Regions from separate parts of the Streptomyces sp. NPDC007929 genome, predicted to be linked through region 1. Evidence: predicted binding sites of a transcription regulator. Region 1 holds the regulator's gene; the other holds the start of a gene.

What was found. The regulator HrcA, encoded in region 1, represses chaperone genes, less so after heat shock. The targets are predictions, from matches to a motif close to TTNGCACTCNGNNNNNCNGAGTGCNAA.
Region 2: the regulator HrcA is predicted to act here: its motif matches at 12,230-12,256, upstream of groL (chaperonin GroEL).

What each region holds. Positions count from the first base shown of each region.
Region 1 covers NZ_JBIBKD010000002.1:593,845-608,607, reverse strand. The annotation lists gene ACFZDE_RS07530 (S41 family peptidase) at 1-363, opposite strand, end outside; gene ACFZDE_RS07525 (hypothetical protein) at 454-999, opposite strand; gene ACFZDE_RS07520 (16S rRNA (uracil(1498)-N(3))-methyltransferase) at 1,143-1,883, opposite strand; gene ACFZDE_RS07515 (nitronate monooxygenase) at 1,880-2,998, opposite strand; gene dnaJ (molecular chaperone DnaJ) at 3,190-4,326, opposite strand; gene hrcA (heat-inducible transcriptional repressor HrcA) at 4,326-5,342, opposite strand; gene ACFZDE_RS07500 (MBL fold metallo-hydrolase) at 5,514-6,245, shown strand; gene ACFZDE_RS07495 (DUF3097 family protein) at 6,277-7,077, shown strand; gene hemW (radical SAM family heme chaperone HemW) at 7,213-8,445, opposite strand; gene ACFZDE_RS07485 (SpoIIE family protein phosphatase) at 8,536-11,136, opposite strand; gene ACFZDE_RS07480 (hypothetical protein) at 11,314-11,484, shown strand; gene ACFZDE_RS07475 (response regulator) at 11,537-11,992, shown strand; gene ACFZDE_RS07470 (AMP-binding protein) at 11,996-13,870, opposite strand; gene lepA (translation elongation factor 4) at 14,134-14,763, opposite strand, start outside.
Region 2 covers NZ_JBIBKD010000006.1:165,522-180,284, reverse strand. The annotation lists gene ACFZDE_RS21600 (SIS domain-containing protein) at 1-601, shown strand, start outside; gene murQ (N-acetylmuramic acid 6-phosphate etherase) at 648-1,580, shown strand; gene ACFZDE_RS21590 (hypothetical protein) at 1,582-2,226, opposite strand; gene ACFZDE_RS21585 (hypothetical protein) at 2,311-4,281, opposite strand; gene ACFZDE_RS21580 (hypothetical protein) at 4,479-4,724, opposite strand; gene ACFZDE_RS21575 (Scr1 family TA system antitoxin-like transcriptional regulator) at 4,839-5,678, shown strand; gene ACFZDE_RS21570 (DUF397 domain-containing protein) at 5,662-5,853, shown strand; gene ACFZDE_RS21565 (hypothetical protein) at 6,103-6,909, shown strand; gene ACFZDE_RS21560 (hypothetical protein) at 6,923-7,492, shown strand; gene ACFZDE_RS21555 (carboxylesterase family protein) at 7,494-9,047, opposite strand; gene ACFZDE_RS21550 (NADH:flavin oxidoreductase) at 9,138-10,262, opposite strand; gene groL (chaperonin GroEL) at 10,480-12,102, opposite strand; gene ACFZDE_RS21540 (cold-shock protein) at 12,435-12,638, opposite strand; gene ACFZDE_RS21535 (MoaD/ThiS family protein) at 13,085-13,360, opposite strand; gene thrC (threonine synthase) at 13,478-14,763, opposite strand, start outside.

The DNA of each region.
Region 1 (14,763 bases):
GCCGACGGGGCCGTAGGGCAGGGTGGTGGCCGGGCCGCCGTCGAGCGGGACGGCGCGTGCCCAGGTGCGGCGCAGGCTCGCCTGCCCCTGGGTGCTGATCGCCAGCACCTCGCCGTCCGGGGTCCAGCCGCGCACCTGTGTCTTGAGGCTGCCCCAGTACGTCAGCCGCTTGGCCGGGCCGCCGTCGACCGGGGCGACGAACACCTCGGGGGCACCGTCGCGGGTGGAGGTCCAGGCGACGGTGGTGCCGTCGGGCGAGATGCGGGGCTGGGTCACCGGCATGTTGTCGGCGCTGACCCGCCAGGCCCGGCCGCCGTCGAGCGGGGCGAGCCACACGTCGTCCTCGGCGGTGAAGGCGACCAGGTCACCGTGCACATGGGGGAACCGGAGGTAAGCAGACGATGTCACCTGATCACCCTATGCAGGGACCACGCCGCGCGGACAGGGTTCGGATCACTTGCCCTCGACGGGACGGCAGTCCGGGTACCGGTCGCACCAGACGGTCTGGGTCACGGTCACGGTGACGGTCGGCCCGGGCCCGCCGCCGCCGGGCCCGCCGACGGGGGGCGGGGTGGTGGAGTCGCAGTCGCCGAGGCCGTCGACCTGGAACCACACCTTGCCGTCCACCTTGGCGGTGATGTTCCCGCGTACGCAGGCGCCGTTCACCGCGTGGGTGACCTTGCCGTCGACGGTGATGTCCTTGCCGTCCTTGGTCTCGCCCTGGCAGTCGACTTCTGCGACGGTCCGCTCACGCGCCGAGGGTGACGACTTCCCGCCGCTGTCCCCGTAGGAGGCGGTGCAGGTGAGCCAACGCACGCCCGCCTTCTGCCGGTTGAGCTCCTTGGTCACCGTCTCGTCGGTGGTGTACGCGACGGACGCGGAGCTGATGGCGCCGGGCTCACAGGCGACGGCGCCGCCCACCGCCAGCACGGCGAACGCCGCCGCGACCGCCACCCGCCGCCCGCGCCGCCCGGGTCGAATCCTCGTCGAAACCCCCATGGAGGGAGCCTGCCACTGACGGGGGTCGCGCGGTAGGGCGCAAAGGCGTCAGCGGCGCGACATCAGCCACTCCTGACGCCCCGGCAGGTCGCTCTCGGGGCCCTTGAGACGCGCCGGCCCTTCACGTCCACGGTCCGAGGGGGTCAGGACCAGCGTCCGGTGCGTGCCAGGAGTACGGCCGCGGCGGCCGTCCCGGCGGTCGAGGTGCGCAGCACACTGCGCCCGAGGCGGTACGGCTTGGCCCTCGCTTCCTCGAACAGCGCCAGTTCCTCCGGCGCGACGCCTCCCTCGGGCCCTACCACCAGCACGATGTCACCCGTGGCCGGCAGTTCGGCAGTGGCCAACGGCCTGTCCCCGCTCTCGTGCAGCACGGCGGCGAAGTCCGCCCCGGCCAGCAGGGCGGCTACCTGCTTGGTGGTCGCCGCCTGGGCGACCTCGGGGAAGCGCACCCGGCGGGACTGCTTGCCGGCCTCCCGGGCCGTCGCCCGCCACTTGCCCAGCGCCTTGACCCCGCGCTCGCCCTTCCACTGTGTGATGCAGCGCGCCGCCGCCCACGGCACGATCGCGTCGACGCCGACCTCGGTCATCGTCTCGACGGCGAGCTCGCCCCGGTCGCCCTTGGGCAGCGCCTGGACGACGGTGACCCGGGGCTGCTCCGCGGGCTCCTCGGACACCGAGTCCAGCTGGACGATCAGCCGGTCCTTGCCCTCCGTGTCGAGCACCACGCAGTCCGCCCAGCGGCCCGCCCCGTCCGTGAGGACGACGTCCTCACCGGCGCGCAGCCGCTTCACGGAGACGGCGTGCCGCCCCTCCGGCCCGTCGAGGACGTACCGGCCGCCGCCGCCCGCGTCGAAGTGCTCGACCACGAACACCGGCGCGGTCACAGCGCACCCCCGCCCGCCAACGCGGCGCGGGCTGCGGCCAGTTCCCCGGCCAGCACCTCGACCAGCTGCCCGGCGGGCAGCTCCCGCGCCATCCGGTGCCCCTGCCCGGCCCACAGCGCCATGCCCTGCGCGTCACCGGCCTTGGCGGCGGCCTTGCGCAGCGGCGCGGTGAGGTGGTGGATCTCCGGGTAGGCGGCGGGCGCGTACGGGCCGTGCTCGCGCAGGAACCGGTTGACGAGGCCGCGCGCGGGCCGCCCGGAGAACGCCCGGGTCAGTTCCGTGCGGACGAACAGCGGGTTGGTCAGCGCCTGCTTGTGCAGGGCGTTCGCGCCCGACTCGTGCGTGGCGAGGAAGGCGGTGCCCAACTGGGCCGCGCTCGCGCCCGCCGCGAGGACCCCGGCGATCTGCCCGCCGCGCATGATGCCCCCGGCGGCGACGATCGGGATGCCGACGGCCTCACGGACCTGGGCGACCAGCGACAGCAGCCCGATGCCGGACCCGTCCGTCTCGGGGATGTCCCGGTGGGTGCCCTGGTGGCCGCCCGCCTCGATGCCCTGGACGATGACCGCGTCCGCACCGGCCCCTTCGACGGCCCGCGCCTCGTCGGGGGTGGTCGCGGCGGCCAGGACGAAGGTGCCGACGCGGTGCAGGGTGTCGACGACCTCGCGGCCCGGGACGCCGAAGTGGAACGACACCACCGGCACGGGGTTGTCGCGCAGCACCACGAGTTTGGCCTCGAAGCCGTCGTCACGTCCGCTGTCCGGATCGCCCAGCTCGGCCTCGTACCAGGTGGCCTCGCCGGCCAGTTGGTGGGCGTAGACGTCGACGGCGGCCGCGGAGGGGAGCGCGGCGCCGGCCGCTCCGGTGGAGCCGCTGCTCGCAGCCGGGTACTCCGGCTGCGGCATGAAGACGTTGACGCCGAAGGGCCTGGTGGTGAGGCTCCGGAGCTGCTTGATCTCCTGGTACATCCCGTCGGCGGTCTTGTACCCGGCGGCGAGGAACCCGAGCCCGCCCGCCTCGCACACGGCCGCCGCGAGCTGCGGTACGGAGACGCCGCCCGCCATGGGGGCCTGCACGATCGGGAGGGGGAAGAGATCGGTCAGTGCGGAGGACATGACCGCATGTTGTCACGTCCTCCGAACAACCCCGAAACCGGCCTGCCGACTGGCATAGACCAGAAGCACGGGCGGTCTCAGCGCCCGTTGAAGGCATCCTTCAACCGAGAGAACAACCCTTGCTGCCCCGGCCGACTGTGCCCGCCCGGGGGACAACCCCCGGACCCCCGGCAACGACCCGACCGCTCGCGTCAGCGCCCGTTGAAGGCATCCTTCAACCGCGAGAACAACCCCTGCTGCCCCGGCTGGAACTGCCCCGTGGGGCGTTCCTCTCCGCGGAGTTTGGAGAGCTCTCGCAGGAGGCGCTCCTGCTCGGGGTCGAGCTTGGTCGGGGTCTGGACCTCGACGTGGACGATGAGGTCGCCGCGTCCGCCGCCGCGCAGGTGCGTGACGCCCCGGCCGTGCAGCGGGATCGACTGGCCGGACTGGGTGCCCGGGCGGATGTCGACCTCCTCCATGCCGTCGAGCGTCTCCAGCGGCACCTTCGTGCCGAGGGACGCCGCCGTCATGGGGATCGTCACCGTGCAGTGCAGATCGTCGCCGCGCCGCTGGAACGTGCTGTGCGGCAGCTCGTGGATCTCGACGTAGAGGTCACCGGCCGGACCACCGCCGGGGCCGACTTCGCCCTCACCGGCGAGCTGGATCCGCGTGCCGTTGTCGACACCGGCCGGGATCTTGACCGTGAGCGTACGGCGGGAGCGGACCCGGCCGTCGCCCGCGCACTCCGGGCACGGGGTCGGCACGACGGTGCCGAAGCCCTGGCACTGGGGGCAGGGGCGGGACGTCATGACCTGGCCCAGGAAGGACCGGGTGACCTGCGAGACCTCACCGCGGCCGCGGCACATGTCACAGGTCTGCGCGGAGGTGCCCGGGGCCGCGCCCTCGCCGTTGCAGGTGTTGCAGACGACGGCCGTGTCGACCTGGATGTCCTTCGTCGTGCCGAAGGCCGCCTCGTCGAGCTCGACCTCGATACGGATCATGGCGTCCTGGCCGCGGCGAGTGCGCGAGCGCGGTCCGCGCTGCGACGCCGTGCCGAAGAACGCGTCCATGATGTCCGAGAAGTTTCCGAAACCACCGGCTCCGAAGCCGCCCGCGCCGCCGCCACCGGCCTGCGAGAGCGGGTCGCCGCCGAGGTCGTAGACCTGCTTCTTCTGCGGGTCCGACAGCACCTCGTAAGCGGCGTTGATCTCCTTGAACCGCTCCTGGGTCTTCGGATCGGGGTTGACGTCCGGGTGCAGCTCGCGCGCGAGCCGCCGGAAGGCCTTCTTGATCTCTTCCTGCGACGCGTCGCGGCGCACGCCGAGTACGGCGTAGTAGTCCGTGGCCACTACGACTCCGCCAGGATCTGTCCGACGTACCGTGCCACTGCGCGTACCGCTCCCATCGTTCCCGGGTAGTCCATGCGGGTCGGTCCGACCACGCCGAGCTTGGCGACTGCCTCGCCGCCCGAACCGTAGCCGACCGACACGACGGACGTGGAGTTGAGTCCTTCGTGGGCGTTCTCATGACCGATCCGTACGGTCACGCCCGGATCCTGCGCCTCGCCGAGCAGCTTGAGGAGCACGACCTGCTCCTCCAGCGCCTCCAGCACCGGCCGGATCGTGAGAGGGAAGTCATGCCCGAAGCGGGTCAGATTGGCGGTGCCGCCGATCATCAGCCGCTCCTCGTTCTCCTCGACGAGCGTCTCCAGGAGTGTGGAGAGCACCGTGGAGACCGTACCCCGGTCCTCGTGCTCGAACGCCTCCGGGAGATCCTCCACCAGACCCGGCACATCCGCGAAACGGCGGTTCGCCACACGGCTGTTGAGCCGGGCGCGCAGATCCGCCAGCGAGGCCTCGCCGAAGGGCGCCGGGCAGTCGACCACCCGCTGCTCGACCCGCCCGGTGTCCGTGATCAGCACGAGCATCACCCGCGCGGGGGCGAGGGAGAGCAACTCCACATGCCGCACGGTCGAACGGGTCAGCGAGGGGTACTGCACGACGGCGACCTGACGCGTGAGCTGCGCGAGCAGCCGCACCGTGCGCGCCACGACGTCGTCGAGGTCGACCGCGCCTTCGAGGAAGTTCTGGATCGCACGCCGCTCGGGCGCGGTCATCGGCTTGACACCGGCGAGCTTGTCGACGAACAGCCGGTAGCCCTTGTCGGTGGGGATGCGCCCGGCACTGGTGTGCGGCTGGGCGATGTACCCCTCGTCCTCCAGGGCCGCCATGTCGTTGCGGACGGTCGCCGGGGAGACGCCGAGGCTGTGCCGCTCGGTGAGGGCCTTGGAACCCACCGGCTCCTCGGTGCCGACGTAGTCCTGGACGATGGCGCGCAGCACCTGGAGCCTGCGTTCACTGAGCATCGCGCACACCTCCAGAAGTCGTCCGCCCGTGGTCCTGCCCGTTGAGCCTGGCACTCTGCGCGTGCGAGTGCCAGCATTCCCCGGCCCAGTGTACGGCGGTGGGGTACACCCCCGGCAAGGCTGGTCGTGCGGCGCCGTGCCCCGAGCGGGGCGCACCGCTAGCGTCGCCGTATGACGGTGACTTGGGAAGACCTCGGATGGGAGCGCCTGGCCGCCGGTGTGGGGCGGTGCCGGCTGCCGGTGTGGGACTGCACGATCGGGCTGGTGGCCGGGGAGGGCGCGGTCCTCATGATCGACGCGGGGTCGAGCCTCGCCGAGGGCGCGAAACTGGGCGCGCAGGCGCGGGCGCTCACCGGTCACCGTGTGACACATCTCGCGCTGACCCACCCGCACTTCGATCATGTCCTCGGCGCCGCCGCCCTCCCGGACACCGAGGTGTTCGGAGCGGTGGGCGTGGACGCGGTGCTGTCGCGGGCGCGGGACCGCGAGGAGTTGCGCGAGGACGCGGTGCGCCAGGGCCTCGCGGCGCCCACGGCGCGGGAGGCGGCGGAGCGGCTGGCCCCGCCCGGCCACCTGGTCTCCGGCGAGTGGACCCTCGACCTGGGCGGCGGGCGGCAGGTGCTGCTGGCGAACGTCGGCCCCGGGCACACCGCGCACGATCTGGCGGTGCTGGTGCCGGGTGATCCGGAGGTGGTGTTCTGCGGCGACCTGGTCGAGGAGTCGGGCGAGCCGCAGGCGGGCCCCGACGCGGTGCCGTCGCGCTGGCCGGCCGCCCTGGACCGGCTGCTGGACCTGGGCGGTGAGGACGCGGTGTACGTGCCCGGTCACGGAGCGGTGGTGGACGCGGCGTTCGTACGGGCGCAACGGGACGCGCTGGCGGCGCGTTTCGGCGTGTCGCGGTGATCACCGGTCGCCTTCTCCTATCGTCATCCGAATGCGCCAGTACTCCGCCGATCTGACCCCGCCGTGGAAGAAGCCCCAGCCGGTGCCGGAGGTCGCGGCGGAGCCCGGCCTGGTGGTGGAGGAGCCGGGGACCGGCTTCTGCGGTGCGGTGATCCGCTGCGAGGCGGGCACGGTGACGCTGGAGGACCGCTTCGGCAAGCACCGGGTGTTCCCGATGGAGCCGCGCGGCTTCCTGCTGGAGGGCAGGGTGGTGACCCTGGTCCGCCCCGCGCCGGGCGGACCGGCACGTCCCACCCGCACGGCCTCGGGCTCGGTGGCCGTCCCCGGCGCCCGCGCACGGGTGGCCCGCGCCGGCCGCATCTACGTCGAGGGCCGGCACGACGCCGAGCTGGTCGAGAAGGTGTGGGGCGACGACCTGCGCATCGAGGGCGTGGTCGTGGAGTACCTGGAGGGCGTCGACGACCTGCCGTCGATCGTCTCCGAGTTCGCCCCAGGCCCGGACGCACGGCTGGGCGTCCTGGTGGACCACCTCGTGCCGGGCTCGAAGGAGTGGCGCATCGCCCAGTCGGTGACGAGCGAGCACGCGCTGGTCGTGGGCCACCCCTACATCGACATCTGGGAGGCGGTGAAACCGTCGTCCCTGGGCATCGAGGCGTGGCCCCGGGTCCCGCGCGGCCAGGACTGGAAGACCGGCGTGTGCCGGGCGCTGGGCTGGCCGGAGAACACGGGCGCGGCCTGGCAACGAATCCTGTCGGGCGTCCGCACGTACAAGGACCTGGAGCCGGAACTGCTGGGCAGGGTGGAAGAACTGATCGACTTCGTGACGACGTAGCACCCTCGCTGCGGGCATGCGTGCCGCCCCCGCTGCGGGCATGCGTGCCGCTAAGGGCGGCACGGGTGGGCGCAGCGGCACCTCGTCGCGCCGAGCCGCGCATCGCCCCGCCCCCAGCACCAACGCACCGGCACCTCAGTCAACGAGGTCCCGAACAACCCCGTCCGCCAGCAACCGCCCGCGCAAGGTCAGCACAGCCCGCCCCTCCCCGTACGGCTCTTCCTGAAGCAGCCCGTCGGACAAGGCCCTGCGTGCGGCGGCCAACCCCTGCGCCCGCAGCAGCGACAACGGCACACCCTCCCGCAGCCGCAACTCCAGCAGAACCCTCTCGACCCGCCGATCCTCCTCCGACAGCACCTCCCGCCCGGCCCCCGGCGACCTCCCCGAAGCCAGCGCCCCCGCGTACGCCCCCGGGTGCTTGACGTTCCACCACCGCACCCCGCCCACATGGCTGTGCGCCCCGGGCCCGGCCCCCCACCAGTCGGCTCCCCGCCAGTACAGCTCGTTGTGCAGACACCGCCCGGCCCGAGAGGTCGCCCAGTTCGACACCTCGTACCACTCGAACCCGGCGCCCGAGAGCACCTCGTCAGCGATCAGATAGCGGTCGGCATGCACGTCGTCGTCGGTCATCGGCACCTCACCGCGCCGGATCCGCCGCGCGAGCTGCGTCCCCTCCTCGACGATCAGGGCGTACGCGCTGACATGGTCCGGTCCGGCCCCCAGCACCGCGTCCAGCGACGCCCGCCAGTCGTCGTCGGACTCCCCCGGCGTGCCGTAGATCAGGTCGAGGTTCACATGCTCGAACCCGGCCGCCCGGGCCTCCGCCACACACGCCTCGGGCCGCCCGGGGGTGTGCGTGCGGTCCAGCACCTTCAGGACATGCTGCCGCGCACTCTGCATGCCGAAGGAGATCCGGTTGAAGCCCCCCTCGCGCAGGGCGGCCAGGTACCCGGGGTCCACCGACTCCGGGTTCGCCTCGGTCGTGACCTCGGCGTCCTCCGCCAGCCCGAACTCGTCCCGCACGGCCTTGAGCATCCGCACCAGGTCCCCGGCGTCCAGCAGCGTGGGCGTGCCCCCGCCCACGAACACCGTGCGCACGGGACGTGGATCGTCACCCAGCACCTTGCGCGCCAGGCGGATCTCGTCGGCCAGCGTCTCGGCGTAGTTGTCGCGGGACGCCAGCACCCCACCGGTGCCGCGCAGCTCGGTCGCGGTGTAGGTGTTGAAGTCGCAGTAGCCGCAGCGGGTCGCGCAGTACGGGACGTGCAGGTAGAACCCGAGCGGGCGGTCGGCGGCCCCGGCGAGCGCGGACGCGGGCAGCGCGCCGTCGTCGGGGACGGGCTCACCGTCGGGGAGTGCGGAAGGCATGCCTTCCATTGTCCAGCACCGGCGCGCGCCCCTGCGCCCGGAGGACCAGCAGAGCGCCGGTCGGTCCGCCGGGAGCCGGCAGAGCGCCGGTCAGTCCGCCTGGAGGACCAGCAGCGCGAGATCGTCCGCGGGCGGCCGGGCCCCGAAGTCGTGCACCAGCCGCTTGATCCGCTCGGCTATCAGATCCGCGTCCAGCCCGGCGCACCCGGCCAGGGCGGTCGCGAGCCCGTCCCCGTCGTCGAACTGGCGGGAGCCCGAGCGGCGCTCGGTCACGCCGTCGGTTACGCACAGCAGCGTGTCGCCGGAGCGCAGCTCGAAGGTCTCGCTGGTGTAGGTGGCGTCCTCCACGACCCCGAGGAGGGTCTGGGGCTGCGCGGCCGTGTGGACCTCGCCGCCCGCCCCGAGCAGCAGCGGCAGCGGGTGCCCGGCGGAGGCGACGGTGCAGCGGACGCCGCCGTCGAAGGGCACGAGTTCGCCGTACAGCAGGGACAGGAAGCGCGTCTGGGGCCCGTCACCGGGCGGGGTGGGACGCGCGCCCGCGGCCACCAGCGCCCGGGCCGCGGCGTCGGCGGCCTCCGTGGCGTCGTCGAGGAGCAGTTGGTTGAGACGGTCGAGGACGTCGGCGACCCGGTAGCCCTCGCGGGCCAGCAGCCGCAGCCAGGGCCGGGCCAGGCCGATCACGACGGCCGCCTCCGGCCCCTTGCCCTGGACGTCGCCGACGGCGAAGCACCAGCGGCCGGCACCGGCGGGGAACAGGTCGTAGAAGTCGCCGCTCGGGCCGCCCTTGTCGCACGGCTCGTAGACGAGGGCGCTGCGCATGCCGGGGATCTCGGCCACGGCGCCGGGCAGCAGGCCGCGCTGCAGGACGGCGCTGATGGTGGCCTGGCGGGCGTACTGGCGGGCGGCGCCGATGGCGAGGGCGACCCGGCGGCTGAGGTCCTCCGCGAGGCCGGTGATCTCGTCGGGGAAGCCGGCCTTCCCGGAGCGCCCGATGACCAGGGTGCCCAGCGGTCGTCCCCCGGCGACCAGCCGGTACGCCAGCGCCGAGCCGGACTCGCCCTCGCCGAGCGCCTCCCCGGGCCAGGGGTAGTCGACGGGCCCGGACCCGCCCCCCTCCCGGCCGCGTTCGAACGGGGACGACGACCCCGTCGGGTCGAGCGGCTGCGGCGGGTCCTTCTCCAGGACGCGGCGCAGTTCCTCGATGCGGTTCTCGCTGCCGTGCCAGACCCGGGCGAGGCGCGGTCCGCCCGCTCCCGCCCCGCCGCTCCAGCCGCCGCCGGTGGCCTCGTCCTCCAGCCACACCGCGCACCAGTCGGCCAGCCGGGGCACGATCAGCTGTCCGGCGAGCGCCGCGACCAGGTCCTCGTCGAGCTGCCCGGCAAGCAGGTCGGAGGCCTCGGCGAGGAAGGACAGGGCACCACGGCCGAGCCAGGCACCATCGGGGCCGTTGCGTCCGTCGCGGTTCTCGTGCCGGTCCCGCCAGTCCCGCAGGTCGTTCCAGTCACGCAGGTCATGAGCCTCCCGTGAGGCGGGCCGGACCCGTGACTCACCGCCCTCCCGCGAGTCCCACACCTCTCCGCCTCCCGGCGAGTCCCAGGCCTCTCCCCGCGAGTCCCACGCCCCTCCGCCGTCACGCAGGCCCCACGGGTCGCCTCCGGTACGCCGACCCCACTTCTCCCCTCCGTCACACGAGCCCCACAGGCCCCAGGCCTCTCCCCCTGCACGCAGATCCCACGCCTCTCCCTCGGCACGCAGATCCAACGTCTCTCCCTCGGCACGCCAGGCCCGCACGGCCTCGACCGCCTCGTCGCCCCGCGGCAGTGCAGCCGCGCAGCTCTCCCCCGCCCCCTCAGCCCGCGGCAGCTCAGCCGCCCGAACCTCCCCCACCCCGTCACCTTGACGCGGCTCGGACACCCGGGACGCCCGGTTCGCCCCTGCCCCGTCCCCCTGGCACGGCTCGGCCGCCCAGGCCTCCCGCGGCCCCTCACCCCGGCGTGGCTCGGACACCGGGTCCTCCGCCGGGTCTTCCGCCGGTGCCTCCGCCGGTTCCTCCGCCGCTTCCTCTGCCGGCTCCGCGCCCCGGCGCGGCTCGGGCGCAAGGATCTCCGCCACCCGGAGGCCGCGCGCCAGCGCGTGCTCCCCGGCGTACGCCTCGATCTGCTCCCCCGCCGCGCACCCCGCGGCGGGCAGCCGCGCCCAGACGGTCTTGCGGCCCGTGCGGTACGTGATCCCCCACGCCTCGGAGAGGGCACCGACGAGCCGCAGGCCGCGCCCGTACTCGGGGGTGTCGTGCGCCGTCTCCGGCTCGCTGCCGCGCGGGGCGCGTGAGGGGTGGTGGTCGCAAACCTCGACGACGACCGCGGCCGTGTCCGGGGTGTCGCCCTCCAGGCGGCACTCCGTCTCGACGTCGGTGCCCGCGTGCACGACGGCGTTGGTGACGAGTTCGCTGACGACGAGCGTGGCGTCGTCGGCGAGGCGGTCGGTGAGGTGCTCGGCGCCGGGCAGGCCGAGCGCGGTCCACTCGGCGAGCGCCGCGCGCACCAGGGCGCGTGCCGCGCCCGGCGCGAGGGAACTGTTGGACAGGGTCGCGTGCGCCCGCGTGCGCTCCGGTCCGGGCGCCGCGGCGGACGGTGTGATCACCTCCGCGGACGGTGCGGGCTCGTCGGCGACGGGCCCTTCCTGGACGGGCACGGGCGTCTCCCACGCGTGTGCAGGCGCCTCTGAGGCACGGGAGGCGGTCTCCCGTTGCGTCGGAATGGCCCCCATGGACAGCTCCCCGGGCAGTTCGTACGAATACGCCACAGTCGATGCCGACAGAGTGACAGACTGGCCCCGCCCATAAGCGCCGAGTTACCGAAGTGGGCCGCCATGAGTGAGAACAGTGCTACTCGTGTGGTCGAAGACCGTCACGAAGACGGTCAGATTCGTGCATCCGATCTGCACCGCATGGGCCGGGCCGCCACCACGATGGCGTCCCGGCTGATGACCCAGGTGCGGGACATCGCCGCGGTGACGACGGCGGCGGCCCGGGGTGGCTGACGGTCGTGTGCGAACTGCTGGCCCCCGAGGGCAACGAGGAGCCCCACCCGTCATGAGTACCGATCGCGCCGGCATACTCCTGGTCGACGACATGGAGGACAATCTGACGGCCCTGGAGGCCGTCCTGGCCTCCCTCAACGAACCGCTGGTCCGGGCCCGTTCCGGCGAGGAGGCCCTGCAGGCCCTCCTGCACCGTCCGATCGCCCTGGTCCTGCTGGACATCCGCATGCCGGGCATGGACGGCTTCGAGACGGCGTCCCAGATCAAACGCCTCGACCAGACCCGCGACGTCCCGATCATCTTCCTCACGGGCACCGACGACGACTCCGGCTACGCCTTCCGCGGCTACGCGACCGGCGCCGCGGACTACGTGACCAAGCCGTTCGACCCGTGGGTCCTGAGGGCGAAGGTCAGCGTCTTCCTGGACCTCTACCGAAAAGGCAGAGAGGTGGAACGCCTCAGGACGGAGGTCCAGGACTTGCGACGCCGGGTGGGTGATGCCCCTTAGGGCCTACGCCTCGCGAGAGCCCTCGTACATCTCCTCGATCAGATGCTTGTACTCCCGCTCCACCACCGGCCGCTTCAGCTTCAGGCTCGGCGTGATCTCCCCGTGCTCCACATCGAGGTCACGCGGCAGCAGCCGGAACTTCTTGATGGTCTGCCACCGCTGAAGCCCCTCGTTGAGCTGCTTCACATACCCGTCGACCATCTCGACGGTCACCGGCGAGGAGACGATCTCCGCGTACGGCTTGCCCTCCAGACCGTTCTCCTTGGCCCAGTCGGTGATCGCCGCCTCGTCGAGCGCGATCAGCGCCGTGCAGAAGTTCCGGTCGGCCCCGTGCACCAGGATGTTCGACACGTACGGGCACACCGCCTTGAACTGCCCCTCGACCTCCGCCGGGGCGATGTACTTGCCGCCCGAGGTCTTGATGAGGTCCTTCTTGCGGTCGGTGATCCGCAGGTAGCCGTCGGGAGACAGCTCCCCGATGTCCCCGGTGTGGAACCAGCCGTCCGGCTCCAGCACCTCGGCGGTCTTCTCGGGCAGCTTGTGGTAGCCCTCCATGATGCCCGGGCCGCGCAGCAGGATCTCCCCGTCGTCGGCGATCCGTACCTCCGTGCCGGGCAGCGGCTTGCCGACCGTGCCGGTGCGGTAGGCCTCGCCGGGGTTCACGAAGGACGCGGCCGAGGACTCGGTCAGGCCGTAGCCCTCCAGGATGTGGATGCCGGCGCCCGCGAAGAAGTAGCCGATCTCCGGCGACAGCGCGGCGGAACCCGAGACGCACGCCCGCAGGTTGCCGCCGAAGGCCTCGCGGATCTTGGCGAAGACCAGCGCGTCGGCGGCCTTGTGCTTGGCGCCCAGGCCGAACGGCACCGACGCGGTCCCGGTCCGCCGGAAGTTGTCCTGGGAGACCTTGGCGTACTCGCGGGCCACCTCGGCCGCCCACTGGAAGATCTTGTACTTGGCACCGCCGCCGGCCCGGGCCTTCGCGGCCACGCCGTTGTAGACCTTCTCGAAGATGCGCGGCACGGCCGCCATGTACGTCGGCTGCACCACCGGCAGATTCTCGATGATCTTGTCGACCCGGCCGTCCACGGCGGTGACGTGCCCGACCTCGATCTGCCCGGAGGTCAGCACCTTGCCGAAGACGTGCGCGAGCGGCAGCCAGAGGTACTGAACGTCCTCGGCGCCGACCAGCCCGGTCGCGGCGATCGCCTTCGCCATGTACGACCAGTTGTCGTGCGGCAGGCGCACGCCCTTGGGGCGGCCGGTCGTGCCGGAGGTGTAGATGAGGGTGGCCAGCTGGTCCTTGGTGATCGCGCCGACCCGCTCCTTGATCAGGTCGGGGTCCTTCTCCAGCCGGGCCGCGCCGCGCTTCTCCAGCTCGTCCAGGGTGAGGATCCAGTCGGCGGTCTCCACACCGGCCGCGTCGATCACCACGACGTGCGTCAGCTCGGGCAGCTCGGCGCGCTTCTCCACGGCCTTGGCCAGCTGCTCGGCGTTCTCCGCGATCAGCACCCGGCTCTCGGAGTCCGACAGGATGTACGCGGATTCCTCGGCGTTGGTCTGCGGGTACACCGTGGTCGTGGCCGCGCCGGCGCACATGATGCCGAGGTCGGCGAGGATCCACTCGAGCCGGGTGGAGGCGGCGAGGGCGACGCGCTGCTCGGCACGCACGCCCAGCTCGATGAGTCCCGCCGCGATGGCGTAGACCCGCTCGGCTGCCTTCGCCCAGGTCAGCGACTTCCACTCGTCCGGCCCCTGGCCCGCGGACGAGGGGACCGGATACCGATAGGCCTCGGCGTCCGGCGTGGCCGCGACGCGCTCCAGGAAGAGGCCCGCCACGGACGGCGGACGGTTCTCGATCAGGGTCTGTGTGTCGCTCACGACATCCTCCGGGCCCGCGACGATGCGGCTGGCTCAGGTGCGGCTGGGTGGCACTCACGAGGTGCAGGTCACGCCCGTTGTTTAACTCGTGAGTAACTAACGAGCAGGGATCAGAGTAAAGGGCGACCGGCCCCTGCGTAAGGGTCCGCGGCCTGTCACTTCGTACAGAGAGCTACCCCGCGCACGCACAGGGGCCCGCCGCACTTTCGCACGGCGAGCCCCTGTTCAACCCGGATTGCGGTGTAACCCACGGTAATCCGTGACTACTTCTTGCCCTTGCCCGACCCCGCGCTGTCATCACTGGACAGAACCGCGATGAAGGCCTCCTGCGGAACCTCTACGGAACCCACCATCTTCATTCGCTTCTTGCCCTCCTTCTGCTTCTCCAGCAGCTTGCGCTTACGCGAGATGTCACCGCCGTAGCACTTGGCGAGGACGTCCTTGCGGATGGCGCGGATGGTCTCGCGGGCGATGACCCGGGAGCCGATGGCGGCCTGGATGGGCACCTCGAAGGCCTGCCGCGGGATGAGTTCGCGCAGCTTGGCGACGAGCCGCACACCGTAGGCGTACGCGGCGTCCTTGTGGGTGATCGCCGAGAAGGCGTCGACCTTGTCGCCGTGCAGCAGGATGTCGACCTTGACCAGGCTGGAGGTCTGCTCGCCGGTGGGCTCGTAGTCGAGCGAGGCGTAGCCGCGGGTCTTGGACTTCAGCTGGTCGAAGAAGTCGAAGACGATCTCCGCGAGCGGCAGGGTGTAGCGGATCTCGACGCGGTCCTCGGAGAGGTAGTCCATGCCGAGCAGGGTGCCGCGCCGGGTCTGGCACAGCTCCATGATCGAGCCGATGAACTCGCTGGGCGCGAGGATGGTGGCCCGCACGACCGGCTCGTAGACCTC
Region 2 (14,763 bases), on a different contig from region 1:
CACGGACATCGCGGTGGACGACCCGATCGCCGACGTGGTCGCCAAGCTCGCCTACGACGAGCAGCAGACCCTCGCCGACACCGCCGCCGGGCTCGACACCGTGCAACTGGGCGCGGCGGTCACCGCCCTGACCGGGGCCCGCCGCACCGATGTGTACGGCGTGGGGGCGTCCGGCCTGGTGGCGCAGGACCTCACGCAGAAGCTGCTGCGCATAGGGCTGATGGCGCACGCGCACAGCGACCCGCACCTGGCCGTCACCAACGCCGTGCAGTTGCGCGCGGGCGATGTCGCCGTCGCCATCACGCACTCGGGGTCGACGGGCGACGTCATCGAGCCGCTGCGGGTCGCCTTCGAGCGCGGGGCGACGACGGTGGCGATCACCGGCCGTCCGAACGGCCCGGTCACGCAGTACGCCGATCACGTCCTCACCACGTCGACCGCACGCGAGAGCGAGCTGCGTCCGGCGGCCATGTCGTCCCGGACCGGTCAGCTCCTCGTGGTGGACTGCCTGTTCGTGGGGGTGGCGCAGCGGACGTACGAGAAGGCGGCGCCCGCGCTGTCGGCGTCGTACGAGGCGCTGGCCCACCGGCACCGTTCCTGAGGCAGCCGCCCCGCCCAGCACCGGAAAGACACGGAAAGAGCCGTTCATGACCTCCACCTCCCACCCCCGAAATCTCAGGACCGAGTTGGAGTCCCTGACCACCGAGGCCTTCCGGCCGGAGCTCGCGGACATCGACCGGCTGCCCACCCTGGACATCGCCCGGCTGATGAACGGCGAGGACGCCACCGTGGCCGGGGCGGTCGCGGAGCGGCTGCCGGGGATCGCCGCCGCGATCGACGCCGTCGCGGAGCGGATGGCCCGGGGCGGGCGGCTGGTCTACGCGGGCGCGGGCACGGCGGGCCGGCTGGGCATCCTGGACGCCTCCGAGTGCCCGCCCACGTTCAACACCGACCCTGACCGGGTCGTCGGCCTGATCGCGGGCGGCCCGGACGCCGTGGTCACCTCCGTCGAGGGCGCGGAGGACTCCCGGGACCTGGCGGAGGCCGACCTGGACGCCCTCGCCCTGATCCCCGACGACACGGTGGTCGGCATCTCCGCCTCCGGCCGCACCCCGTACGCCATCGGCGCGGTCGAGCACGCCCGGGCCCGTGGCTGCCTCACGGTCGGGCTCGCCTGCAACCCCGGCAGCCCGCTCGCGGCCGCCGCCGACCACGGCATCGAGATCGTCGTGGGCCCCGAGCTGCTCACCGGTTCCACCCGTCTGAAGTCCGGCACGGCGCAGAAGCTCGTCCTCAACATGCTGTCGACGATCACGATGATCCGGCTGGGCAAGACCTACGGGAACCTGATGGTCGACGTGCGCGCTTCCAACGACAAGCTGCGCGCCCGCTCCCACCGCATCGTCGCCCTCGCGACCGGTGCCGGGGACAAGGAGATCGAAGAGGCCCTGACCGCCACGGACGGCGAGGTGAAGAACGCCATCCTGACGATCCTGGCCGACGTGGACGGTCCGACGGCCGCCCGTCTCCTGGAGGAGTCCGGGGGCCATCTGCGGGCGGCCCTGGCGGCGAGCGGCTGACTCACCGGTCCCTGCGGCGCTGCCCGCCGTAGAAGGTGCCTCCGGCGACGAGCAGTGTCAGCGCGGCGGTGATCGCGAGGGTGATCTCCGTGGTGTTGCGCTGGTCAGGGCTGTCGGGCAGGCGGGGGTCGAGCAGCCCGAGCGGGTCCTTGCGGATCTCCACGCGGTCACCGGGCCGGGCCTGGCCGAAGCAGTTCTCCTGCTGGGACACCTCGTACGTCGTCCTCTTGCCGCCGAGCTCCCGGACCGTGCAGACCATGTCCGGCCCACGCCGCTGGTCCCGGTCGACCACCTGGGTCACCACGGCGTCGACGGGCTCTCCGGCGGTCTTCATATACGCCTCGTACGCGGCGGGCCCGGCGAACAGCATCAGCGCGAAGCCGCCGAACGAGACGAGCGTCGCCGCCCCGGCCCGGTGCCAGGAGCCGCCGATGACGCAGGCGGCGACCGCGATGACCGCCAGGGCGACGACGACTCCGGCCCAGGTCATCCACTGCCCGAGCACGGCGCCGAGGAGGAGCAGCGCGGGCACCAGCACCGCCCACAGCGCGGAGCTGACGGTCTTGCGTCCGCCGGACGGGGCGGGCAGCGAAGTCCCCGCCCCTCCGGCTCCATCGGCAGACACCGCCGTACCGGACGCGCTCATGGTCCCGATCCTCTGTCGCTCGAACGTTCGTTGGCGCCCGCCACGATATCCAAGCGGCCCGCGCCGCTGCCGACCGGAACCCGGTCAGCCCGGAAGCCCGGCGACCAGCGGCAGCCTCCCCTCGCAGGGCTCGTCCTGCTCGGCCGTCGCCTTCTCGGCCAGGGCGTTGACGGCGGCGTTGAAGCGCTCCATCGAGGTGGGACGGTCCGGGCCGAGGACGTACTCCTTGAGGATCCGGCGCTCGGGTGCCATGGGGTCGCGGCCCGGCGCGCGCACCGAGTCGAGGATGTCCGGCAGCCGGGTGCACGCCCGGTCCAGCAGATACGCGCCCCCGGCGGTGGTGTACGCCGCGCGGAAGTCCTCGTCGGGCAGGTCGTTCGCGTTGGTCAGCACATACGGCTTGAGGCTCGCCACGAAGTCCGCGACCACGGAGGAGACGTCGCTGATCAGGATGTCGGCCTGGTCGAAGCACGCGTACAGCGTGGGCAGCTGCTTGACGATCACCTGGTGCCCGAGCGGGCCCCGGCTCTCCCAGAACAACCGGTGCCACTCGGCGCTCAGCTCGTGCCACTCGGCCTCCCCGTCCAGGCCGGACGGGCGGGCCTCGCGCGTCTGCTGCGCGTCGTCGCCGGTGAGCCGGCCCGACAGCTCGGCGAGGCGGGCCTGGATCTCGGCCAGCCGCGGCCGGGCGGCGGCCATCGCGGCCTCGGCCTCCCGGGAGTCACGCCGCTCGTTGTCGGCGCGCAGCAGCTCACGGATGGCCCGGTCCGCCTCGGCCGCCTCGCGTGAGCGCTTCCCGGTGAGGGGGTGCGGCTTGTAGAGGACCCGTACGTTCTCCGCGAGCAGCTTCTCGATCAGCGGCACGCCCATCGGGATCAGGGACGTGTGACAGTCGTCGTCGCTCCAGCCCTCCCAGGTCGGCGCGTACAGCACGGTCGGCAGGGGGCCCGGCACGTGGTCGGCGTGCAACCGGATCGACGACAGCTGCGGGCGGCCCACCTCGACGATCGCCGAGTCGCTGATGGCGTGCCGCACCCGCTGGTAGCGGTCGCGCCCGGCCCGCCCGGCCACCCAGATCTCGTCGTAGACCTTGCTGACCCGGTTGCTGCTGGCGAGCTTGTCGCTGTCGCCGTGCCCTATGAAGACGTGCTTGGCCTCGGCGACCCGCAGCATGTGCACGTTCTTGCCCGCGTTGCCCGGGTAGAGCACGACCCGAAGCTCGGGCAGCTCCAGCTGCGCCACGTCGTCGGCCTTCGGCACGCACAGGACCGGGATCGACGTACGGCCGAGGTAGCGGAACGAGGCCCGCTCCCGCAGGATGATCAGCGGCCGCCGGTCGAGCTGCTCCAGCGTCTCGATCCACATGTTGACCTGGTACATGAAGTCCCGGGACACGGACGCGAAGCTGAAGTACAGCGCCACCTCCGGCCGGTATCCGGCCAGTTGGCGGTTGACCTCGGCGATCACCTCGTCGCCCGACGGCATCCGGCGGGCCCGGCGCAGCTGCCCGAGCAGCGCCACCACGGCCGCGACCGCGAGCCCGGCGGTGACCGCGAAGCCGAGGGCCGCGGGCTGCCAGGCCCCCACCGCGAGCGCGGCGAGCAGCCCCGCGTGGGCCGGGAGGTCCAGGTGCAGCAGCTTGCGCAGGAACCGCCGGTAGAGCAGCGCGGGCGGGGACTGCGGTATGCCCGCCCCGCTCATGTCGAGGTTGCGCACGACGACCGGCAGCGTGCGCCGCCGCCGGATGGCGTGGTGCACGGCCGTGAACATGATCACCAGCGTGAAGTGGGCGGCGAACACGGCCAGCGCGGCGACCAGCACGGCGCCGGGCGCGTCCATCCGCTCGGCCAGCGCGAGCAGCATCACCGTCCGCACGGCGAACCGCATCGTGCGGGTCAGCTGCAACGCGGCCAGCCGCCGCACGAAGGCGGGCGAGCGCGTGTGCAGCACCTCGTCGGCGGCATACGTCACCGCCGAGGCGGCGGCGAAGCCCCACAGTGACGGGAGCAGCGCGAAAACCGGCAGTGCGGCGAATCCGGCGGCGAACAGGAACACGAGAAAAAGGTCGGTCTTCCCGCGCACACGCAGGACACCACACAGCCAACGGAACGTCATGGGGAGTGCTTTCTCTGGGAAAGGACGTGTATTTCCGGAGTGGCGTGCGGTGGGGCGAACGCCGGTGTGTATGCGCGATACGCCTGTTCGACGGCAATGAGGGGTGAATGGTTGTACACCTCCCGGCCACCATTACTTCACCGTGACTTGGGCTCCCGGTTGACCTGCCGCACGCGCGCCCGCAGCGTCTCCTTCACGGGCAGCGACCGCAGTACGTCGGTGAGGTGCTCGGCCGTCCGTACGTTGCACCGCCCCAAGTCGACCAGCGCGAACGGTTCGTCGCTCGCGCCGGTCACCGGGTCGACGCCCAGCGACGGCAGCACGACCCCGACTCCGGCGAGGGCGTCCCGCAGCGATTGCACGATCTCTTCGGTCGAACGCACGGTTCCCTACCTCCACGCTGAGTTTGTGATTCTCCACACAGCGTGGCCGAGCCGCCTCTAGCCTGGCCAGATACGGCGGTCCAACAACCCGATCTGTGTGACAGGGAGTTGCCCATGCCCGGTTCCAGGGACCTCGACCCGTCCTCCTCCCCGCGGGCCCTCCTGGGCGCGGAACTCCGCCACGCCCGCGAGAAGGCCGGCCTCAGCCAGGAGGAACTGGGGCAGCGGTTGTTCGTGAGCGGGTCGTTCATCGGGCAGCTGGAGGCGGGGACGCGGCGGTTGCAGGCGGAGTACGCCCGTTTGCTGGACGAGGAGTTGGGGACGGGGGACTTCTTCCAGCGGAACTGTGGGGCGGCGGCGAAGTCGAAGTATCCGGACCACTTCGCGGAAGCGGCGGAGGCGGAGGGCCGGGCTGTGGCCATCAGAGAGTTCGCATCGATGCTGATTCCCGGCCTGCTCCAGACACCCGCCTACACCCGGGCGGTGTGCCGCGCATATCAACCGACCGCACCCGATGAGGAGATCGAGAAGAGGGTGGCCGCCCGTATGGAGCGGACTCGCATCCTCGACGATCCAACAAAGCCCTTGTTGTGGGCCGTGATTGACGAGTCTGCCCTGCGGCGGGTGACAGGCGGGGCGGAGGTCATGGCCGAGGCCCTGCGACACATCAGCGGCATGGCCCGCCGCAGCCGGTCCATCGTGCAGGTGCTGCCCTTCGACGCGGGGGCGCACCCGGCCATGCAGGGGTGCGTCAAGCTCATGGACTTCGACGACGCACCTCCGCTCGCCTACCTCGAAGGTGTCGGCACAGGGCGGCTGGACGACGACCCCGCCACCGTGGCGGAGTACCGCTTCTACTACGAGTTCCTGGCAGCCTCTGCACTCTCGCCTGAGAAGTCTCTAGCCCTGCTCGAAGCAATGACGCAGGATTACGACCATGAGGAACATGCCTGAGTGGTACAAGTCCAGCTACAGCGGCGGGAGCGGCGACAACTGCCTGGAAGTCACCCAGGCATTCCCTGACGTCATCCCCGTCCGCGACTCCAAGACCCCCCACGGCCCGAAGCTCGTGTTCCGGGCCACCGCCTGGTCCGCTTTCGTCGAGAACCTCAAGGACGAGACGGCTTGAGCTTCGGGATCCGAGCTTCGAGCTCTCTTTTCAAGGATTGGGTGGAGGGCTTCAACCCACCCTCCCACCCGGCGAGTTGACGCGACGCATCCGGTTTGCCACGGACAGTCACCTGCCTCTACCGTTCCTGAACAAGCAACAGCCCCCGCCCGGTGCGCCAACACCTGCGGGGGCTTAACCATCGAGATCGGAAGCAACGATCCCATGGCTGACGCCAACTTTAGTGCCGCCTCCCCGTCCGCGCACCCCATGGCGGGGCCGGGCTACGGCAAACGCACGCCCCCCGGCCAATCCCCGCGCACGAACCACGACTTCGCCCACCTCCCACCCCGCGAAGCCGCCATCGCCACCTACCTGGACCGGCTCCCCGACGGCGCGGACATCTCGGTAAAGACGCTGGCCAAGCAGCTCCCGTACGGACAGTGCGCCCTGGGCACCGCCCTCAACCGCATCCAGCAGGCGGGCCACCTGCGTCGAGGCCGGGAGTGCATCACAGCCGACGACGGCAGCTCCCGGTGGATCACCCGTTCGTGGTGGTCCCGCACCGCCCGGGATGACGACTGGTGGACAGCGTTCACCCGCGGCGACGCACCACCGCCACAGGCAGCCCGCCCCACCCGCTCCCGCGCCCACATCCTCCTGGCCGCCCTCGGCCGCACAGCCCCCGCCCTGTCCCTCTCCCAGACCGACTGCGCGACGCTCGCCCCCCTGGTGACGGACTGGTTCGAGCGGGGCGCCTCGGAGGACGACGTACTACGGGCGCTCACCGCCGGCCTGCCGACGCCCGTCCATCACCCCGCCGCCCTGGTCCGCACCCGCCTGACCAGCAAAATCCCGCCGCCACCCACCCCAAGACCGCCCCTACGGGTCCTGGAGTGCGCGAACTGCGGCGCCCCGGGGCGTCCGGAGACCCTGCCAGGGGGGCGTTGCAGCGCCTGCCGGGGCGAACGCGCCCCCGCGCAACCCCCCGCACCCGTTTCCGCCCCCACGGTCCACGCCCACGCGGCCGGGATCCGAGCCGCGATGTCCCGCCGACGTCACGATTGCGCCGACTGAGGACAATGGAGTCATGAACCACGCCCAGCTGACCGCCCTCGGCCGCGCCCTCCGGCTCCTCGGGGAGCACGGGGAGGCCCTCACCGTCGATACCCCGGACGCCAAGCTGCACGAGGTCAAAGCCGATCTGAAGCGCGCCCTGGACCTGCTGGACGAGAGTGTCACGGGCGCCGCGCCCAGTACCCGCTGCCCCGAGCACCCGAACGGCCCGGTCGACGAGGCCGCCCCCGATCTGTGTCTGCTGTGCGAGACGCGACGCAGGGCGGCCCGCCGGGCGGAGTTCAACGGTCCCGCCCCGCAAGCCCGGCCCGCCGAGCCCGCGCCGTCCCGTTACGGCGTGCGCGGCGACCGCCCCCAGCCCCAGCAGCGCTGGCTGGCGGAGCTGTGGAACGGTCAGGCCTGGCAGCTGTGCGGCACTCCGCGCCGGGACCGGCGCGAGGCGGAACTGTTCATCAACGCCCAGCGCAAGGCCCCCCGGGCCGCCATGGCGTACCGGCTGGTCCACGAGTTCACCGACTACGAGGTGCTGCGGGTGTGGGGGACGCCGATGCGGACCGACATCGAGCCCATGGGCAACCTGTAGGTCACCCCAGCAGCGGCAGGGGCGGGAACTCGTACCCCTCCCACAGCCGCCGCGACCGCTCCTCCGGATACGCCCGCACCTCCGGCTCCGTGTCCAGCACCTGCACCAGCCGCCGCTCGTCGTCGTACGCCGGCCAGCCCGGGTCGCCCGACCTCGCGAAGGACGTCCAGGACGCGCGGAAGCGAGCGGACAGCGCGAGGGCCTCGGCGGACGGCTCGACGCCCGCGAACAGCAGCAGCCCCAGGTCCGCCCCGTAGGTGCCGAAGAGCAGTGGGATGTCCAGGCCGTGGCAGGCGCCGAGCGCGCCGCCGTTGCCGGGGGCCGGCCAGGTCAGTTCGTAGACGTGGGCGTGTCCGCCGCCCGCCCGCTGCGCCTCGGCCAGGCGCAGGGACGGCATGTTGAACAGCCAGTCCGTCTGGACGCGTTCGTAGAGCTCGCTCGGGGAGGCGTCGGGGAAGGCGTCGCGGTACGCCTGTTCGCCGCTGGGGGCGAACAGGCTCAGGGCCGAGGCGGCCCTCTCCTCGGATATCTGGCCGAGCCGGCCCGCCATGGCGATGAAGAGGCGGTACTCGTCGCGGTTGTGGCCCACGAGGAGGTCGACGTCCCGCGCCGAGCCGGAGCGCAGCGCCTGCCACGGGGTCGTCGGCAGGACCTCGCCGTCGACGACCGGCGCGAACGGGGTGACCGTGGGCGCCGCCTGCCCCCAGCGGTCGATGCGCTGGAGCATCTTGGCGCTCAGCGTCTCGCCCGCCGACGTCAGCCGCCGCGGGTCGATCGTCGAGAGGTCGGCGACCGTGGGGCGCGAGCCCACCTCGGCGGCGAGGGCGGTGCCGATGTCCCGGGCAAGGGCGTCGGAGAAGTACGTCCCCGGCACGCTCTGGGCGATCGCCCGCCGGAACAGCCCGGCCGCGCGGGGCATGGAGAGCAGCGAGGCGACCGAGCCCGCCCCCGCGGACTCCCCGAAGACCGTGACCTGGCCGGGGTCGCCGCCGAACGCCTCGACGTTGTCCCGCACCCACTCCAGCGCGGCCACCTGGTCGAGCAGTCCGCGGTTGGCGGGCGCCCCCTCGATGTGCGCGAAACCCTCCATGCCCAGGCGGTAGTTGAGGGACACGACCACCACATCGCCCTCGGTGGCGATGTGCCGGGCGTCGTAGCCGGGGCTGCCGGAGTGGCCGAGCTTGTAGGCACCGCCGTAGATCCACACCATGACCGGGCGGCGGGCCGCCGGGTCGGGGTCGGGGGTCCAGACGTTGACCGTGAGCCAGTCGTCGCCCTCGGGGAGATCGAGCAGGCCCGGGCCGCCCAGGCTGCCGAGGTCCTGCGGGGGCGGCGGGCCGAAGGCGCGGGCCTCCCGTGTGCCGTCCCAGGGCCGGGCCGGACGGGGCGCCTGGAAGCGGGCCTCGCCCACCGGCGGCGCGGCGAAGGGGATGCCCCGGAAGACCGCGAGCCCCGCCTCCCTGCGGCCCCGGACCGCCCCGCCGGTGGTGCGCACCACCGGCCCCGGCTGCCCGGCGGAATCGTCGTGCGGCGGGCGGGACTCGGTCGTCGTCATCGGGATCTCCTCACTCCGTACGGGTGAACAAACGCTCGGTCAGTGTCCCTTGACCGAAGCGAGCAGATCCAGGGCCTCAGGTGACGGTGGTCAGCTGAGGGACTTCAGCGACGCCGGGTCGTAGGACGCCAGCTCCTCCAGGCGGCCGTCGAGCACCTTGCGGGCCCACTCGGGGTCCTGGAGCAGGGCGCGGCCGACGGCGACCATGTCGAACTCGTCGCGCTCGAAACGGTCCAGGAGGTTGTCGAGGTCGCCGACCTCGGCGCCCTGGCCCTGGAGGGCCTTGATGAAGTCGCCGTTCAGGCCGACCGAGCCGACGGTGATGGCCGGCTTGCCGGTGAGCTTCTTCGTCCACCCGGCCAGGTTCAGGTCGGAGTCCTCGAACTCGGGCACCCAGTAGCGGCGGGTGGAGGCGTGGAAGGCGTCGACACCGGCCGCCGCGAGCGGGGCCAGGATGGACTCCAGCTCCTCGGGCGTCTCGGCGAGGCGGGCGTCGTAGGCCTCCTGCTTCCACTGGGAGTAGCGGAAGATGACGGGGAAGTCTGCGGAGACGGTCTCGCGGACGGCCGCGACGATCTCCTCGGAGAGCTTGACGCGGGCGACCCGGTCGCCGCCGTAGGCGTCGCCGCGACGGTTGGTGCCCTCCCAGAGGAACTGGTCGAGCAGGTAGCCGTGGGCGCCGTGCAGCTCCACGCCGTCGAAGCCGATGCGCTCGGCGGCCGCGGCGGCCTCGGCGAACGCGCCGATGACCGCGTCGATGTCGACCTGGGTCATGGCCTTGCCGGTGGGCTCGTCGGCGCCGATGCGCAGACCGGAGGGGCCGACGGCGGGGGCGTCGGCGAACGGGGGCTCGCCCTGGTTGCGGACCATGCCGATGTGCCACAGCTGGGGCACGATCGTGCCGCCCGCCGCGTGCACCGCCTCGGCGACCTTCGCCCAGCCCGCGAGCTGCTCCTCACCGTGGAAACGCGGCACACGATCGCTCTGCCCGGCCGAGTCGTGGCCGACGTAGGTGCCCTCGGTGACGATCAGGCCGACTCCGGCGGCGGCGCGGCGCGCGTAGTACGAGACGACGTCCTCGCCGGGCACGCCACCCGGGGAGAACATCCGGGTCATCGGCGCCATCGCGATCCGGTTCGGAACGGTCAGGCCGCCCAGCGACACGGGCCGGGAGAGGATTTCGGCGGCGCGGGATGCGGAGGCGGCGAGGGTCATACGGAGGACTCCTTCGGGGGTACCGGCTGGTATGTGCATACGCATTGGATGCAAGCTTCAACCACCCGGCCCGGCCCCGCCATCCCACCCTCGCTGTGATCCCGGACACGCGGGAGAGTGCACCCCCGGACACGCCCGAGGGCGGCACCCCCTGCCTGAACAGGAAGTGCCGCCCTCGGTAAGACCGTTGATCAACCGGGGAATCCCCAGGGGTCGATCAGAAGTCCATGTCACCGCCCGGCATGCCGCCACCGGCGGGCGCGGCGGCCTTCTCCGGCTTGTCGGCGATGACGGCCTCGGTGGTGAGGAACAGCGCGGCGATGGAGGCGGCGTTCTGCAGAGCGGAACGGGTCACCTTCGCCGGGTCGATGATGCCCTCGGCGATCATGTCGACGTACTCACCGGTCGCGGCGTTCAGGCCGTGACCGACCTGGAGGTTGCGGACCTTCTCCACGACGACGCCGCCCTCGAGACCACCGTTGACGGCGATCTGCTTCAGCGGGGCCTCCAGCGCGAGCTTCACGGCGTTGGCGCCGGTCGCCTCGTCACCGTCGAGCTCCAGCTTCTCGAAGACCTGGGAGGCCTGGAGCAGGGCCACGCCACCACCGGCGACGATGCCCTCCTCGACGGCCGCCTTGGCGTTGCGCACGGCGTCCTCGATGCGGTGCTTGCGCTCCTTGAGCTCCACCTCGGTGGCGGCACCGGCCTTGATGACGGCCACGCCGCCCGCGAGCTTCGCCAGGCGCTCCTGGAGCTTCTCGCGGTCGTAGTCCGAGTCGCTGTTCTCGATCTCGGCGCGGATCTGGTTGACCCGGCCGGCGACCTGGTCGGCGGAGCCGGCACCGTCGACGATGGTGGTCTCGTCCTTGGTGATGACGACCTTGCGGGCCTTGCCCAGCAGGTCGATCGTGGCGTTCTCCAGCTTGAGGCCGACCTCCTCGGAGATCACCTCGCCGCCGGTGAGGATGCCGATGTCCTGCAGCATCGCCTTGCGGCGGTCGCCGAAGCCCGGGGCCTTGACGGCGACGGACTTGAAGGTGCCGCGGATCTTGTTGACGACCAGGGTCGACAGGGCCTCGCCCTCGACGTCCTCGGCGATGATCAGCAGCGGCTTGCCGGACTGCATGACCTTCTCGAGGAGCGGCAGCAGGTCCTTGACGTTGCTGATCTTCGAGTTGGCGATCAGGATGTACGGGTCGTCGAGGACGGCCTCCATACGCTCCATGTCGGTGGCGAAGTACGCCGAGATGTAGCCCTTGTCGAAGCGCATACCCTCGGTGAGCTCCAGCTCCAGACCGAAGGTCTGGGACTCCTCGACGGTGATGACGCCTTCCTTGCCGACCTTGTCCATGGCCTCGGCGATGAGCTCGCCGATCTGGGTGTCGGCGGCGGAGATGGAGGCCGTGGAAGCGATCTGCTCCTTGGTCTCGACATCCTTCGCCTGCTCCAGCAGGGCGGCGGAGACGGCCTCGACGGCACGCTCGATACCACGCTTGAGGGCCATCGGGTTGGCGCCGGCGGCTACGTTGCGCAGACCCTCCTTGACCAGGGCCTGGGCGAGAACGGTCGCGGTGGTCGTACCGTCACCGGCGACGTCGTCCGTCTTCTTGGCGACTTCCTTGACCAGCTCGGCGCCGATCTTCTCGTACGGGTCCTCGAGCTCGATCTCCTTGGCGATGGAGACACCATCGTTGGTGATCGTGGGCGCGCCCCACTTCTTCTCGAGGACGACGTTGCGGCCCTTGGGGCCGAGCGTCACCTTGACGGCGTCCGCGAGCTGGTTCATGCCGCGCTCGAGGCCGCGCCGCGCCTCCTCGTCGAACGCGATGATCTTGGCCATGTGAAGTGGTCCCTCCAGGACTGGGGGTGATTACTTCGGACCGCGCCCGCGCCCGCGACGGACGGCTCGCTTGCCTTGTGGTTCCTTCCCCACCCGGCCTGCGGGCCTCACCGACCCGGTCCTTACGTTGTCACTCTCACCTTCAGAGTGCTAACGCAATGATTAGCACTCGACCCCTGCGAGTGCAAGCGCCTCCCGGGGATCGGGCGGGGGCGTCAGCCGCCCGCGAACACTGTCCCGCGGGGTGTTCGAGCATGCGGAAGGGCCCGCACCCCGGGGGGTACGGGCCCTTCTGAGAAGACCGGTGCTGATGCGTTGGTCGTGGTGCGCGTTCAGGCAGAGACGCGAACCATGTCGGCCTGCGGTCCCTTCTGGCCCTGCGAGATCTCGAACTCGACCCGCTGGCCCTCTTCAAGGGTGCGGTAGCCGTCCATCTGAATCGCGCTGTAGTGGACGAAAACATCCGCACCACCGTCGACCGCGATGAAGCCGTACCCCTTCTCCGCGTTGAACCACTTGACGGTGCCCTGAGCCATGCCTAACTCCCCTATTACTGGCCCTTGCACAGATCCACACTTCGCGGACCCGGGTCAGACCTCACCCCCCACGGTTGGGGGCGTGCGCCGGAACGCGTCGACCGCGGCTGAATGTATCTGTCCAACTGCCGTCTGCAACAGGTCAATCGGACGAGAATTCTGGACGCGCCGGGTCCGGAATGTGGGGAGAATTCGCCCGAGTTCAGGGCAAGTCGGGCCACACAAAGGGAACAAAAGCCGCAAAAGATGCGCACACTTTGGCTACATCTTGTCGGGCTCGCAGCGGGAATTCAGGGTTCCGATCAGGGGATCGGGACCGCGTTCCCCAACTGTACCGCGCTCAATCACGCAGAATTGCCCCCTCCGCTTCTCTCACGGAGGGGGCAATTCGATGAACTCTCAGTGACGGCCGTTACCGAAGGTAATGATCAAGCCGTCCGACCGGTTCAGCCGCCGGCGACGGCGGGAATGATCGACACACCGGCACCGTCGGGCGTGGCCGTCTCCAGCCCCTGCTCGAACCGCACGTCGTCGTCGTTGACGTACACGTTGACGAACCGGCGCAACTTGCCCTGGTCGTCCAGCACCCGGGCGGCGATCCCGGTGTGGTTCTTCTCCAGATCGGCGATGACCTCGCCGAGGGTCCCACCATCGGCGGACACCTCAGCCTGGCCGCCGGTGTAGGTGCGCAGGATCGTGGGGATGCGAACGGTGACGCTCATATCTTCAAAACCTCCGGGTTGGGTGACGCACCTGCTCTTAGGGGCGCGGGGCTGTGTCGATTTGCGGCTCCGCCGCGCGGGCGCGACCAGCCCCCACCGGCCCGCAGCGAACGACGATCAGACGAGCCCGGCTTCCCGGAACGAGTCCAGGTTGGGCCGAATCGTCGCAGTGAGCCCGGTACCCGCCACCGCGTCCAGCGTCTTCAGCCCATCACCCGTGTTCAGCACCACGGTCGTCAACGACGGGTCGAGCAGCCCGCTCTCGATCAGCTTCTTGGCGACACCCACGGTCACACCACCGGCGGTCTCCGCAAAGATCCCCTCGGTCCGCGCGAGCAACTTGATCGCATCGACGACCTGCTCGTCGTTCACGTCCTCCACCGCCCCACCGGTCCGCCGCGCGATGTCCAGCACGTACGGCCCGTCCGCGGGATTCCCGATCGCCAGCGACTTGGCGATCGTGTTCGGCTTCTGCGGGCGCACCACGTCATGCCCGGCCTTGTAGGCGACGGACACCGGCGAGCACCCCTCGGCCTGCGCACCGAAGATCTTGTACGGCTTGTCCTCGACCAGACCGAGCTTGATCAGCTCCTGGAGCCCCTTGTCGATCTTCGTCAGCTGCGAGCCGGAGGCGATCGGCACGACCAGCTGGTCGGGGAGCTTCCAGCCGAGCTGCTCGCAGATCTCGTACGCGAGGGTCTTGGAGCCCTCGGCGTAGTACGGCCGCAGGTTGACGTTGACGAAGCCCCAGCCCTCGCCGGCCGGGTCGCCGATCAGCTCGGAGCAGAAGCGGTTCACGTCGTCGTAGTTGCCCTCGATGCCGACGAGCTCGCCGCCGTAGACCGCGGCCATGACGACCTTGCCCTGCTCCAGGTCGTGCGGGATGAACACGCAGGAGCGGAACCCGGCGCGGGCCGCGGCGGCGCCCACCGCACCGGCCAGGTTGCCGGTGGAGGAGCAGGAGAGCGTGGTGAAGCCGAAGGCGCGCGCGGCCTCCAGGGCCTGGGCGACGACGCGGTCCTTGAAGGAGTGCGTGGGGTTGCCGGAGTCGTCCTTCACGAACAGCTTGCCGGCGTCGACGCCCAGCTCGCGCGCGAGGTTGTCGGCCTTGACGAGCTTGGTCCAGCCGGGGTTGATGTTCGGCTTGTCCGCGACGTCGGCCGGGACCGGCAGCAGCGGGGCGTAGCGCCAGATGTTCGCGGGTCCCGCTTCGATGCGCTTGCGGAGCTCTTCGGTGTCGTAGGCCGAGAAGTCGTAGGCGATCTCCAGCGGGCCGAAACACTCCTGGCACGCGAAGACCGGGCCGAGGGGCACACGGTGGCCGCACTCGCGGCAGCTGAGCGCGGCGGCGGGGCCGAGGTCTACGGTGGATTCAGTGGTGCTTGCAACAGTCTGCGCAGCCA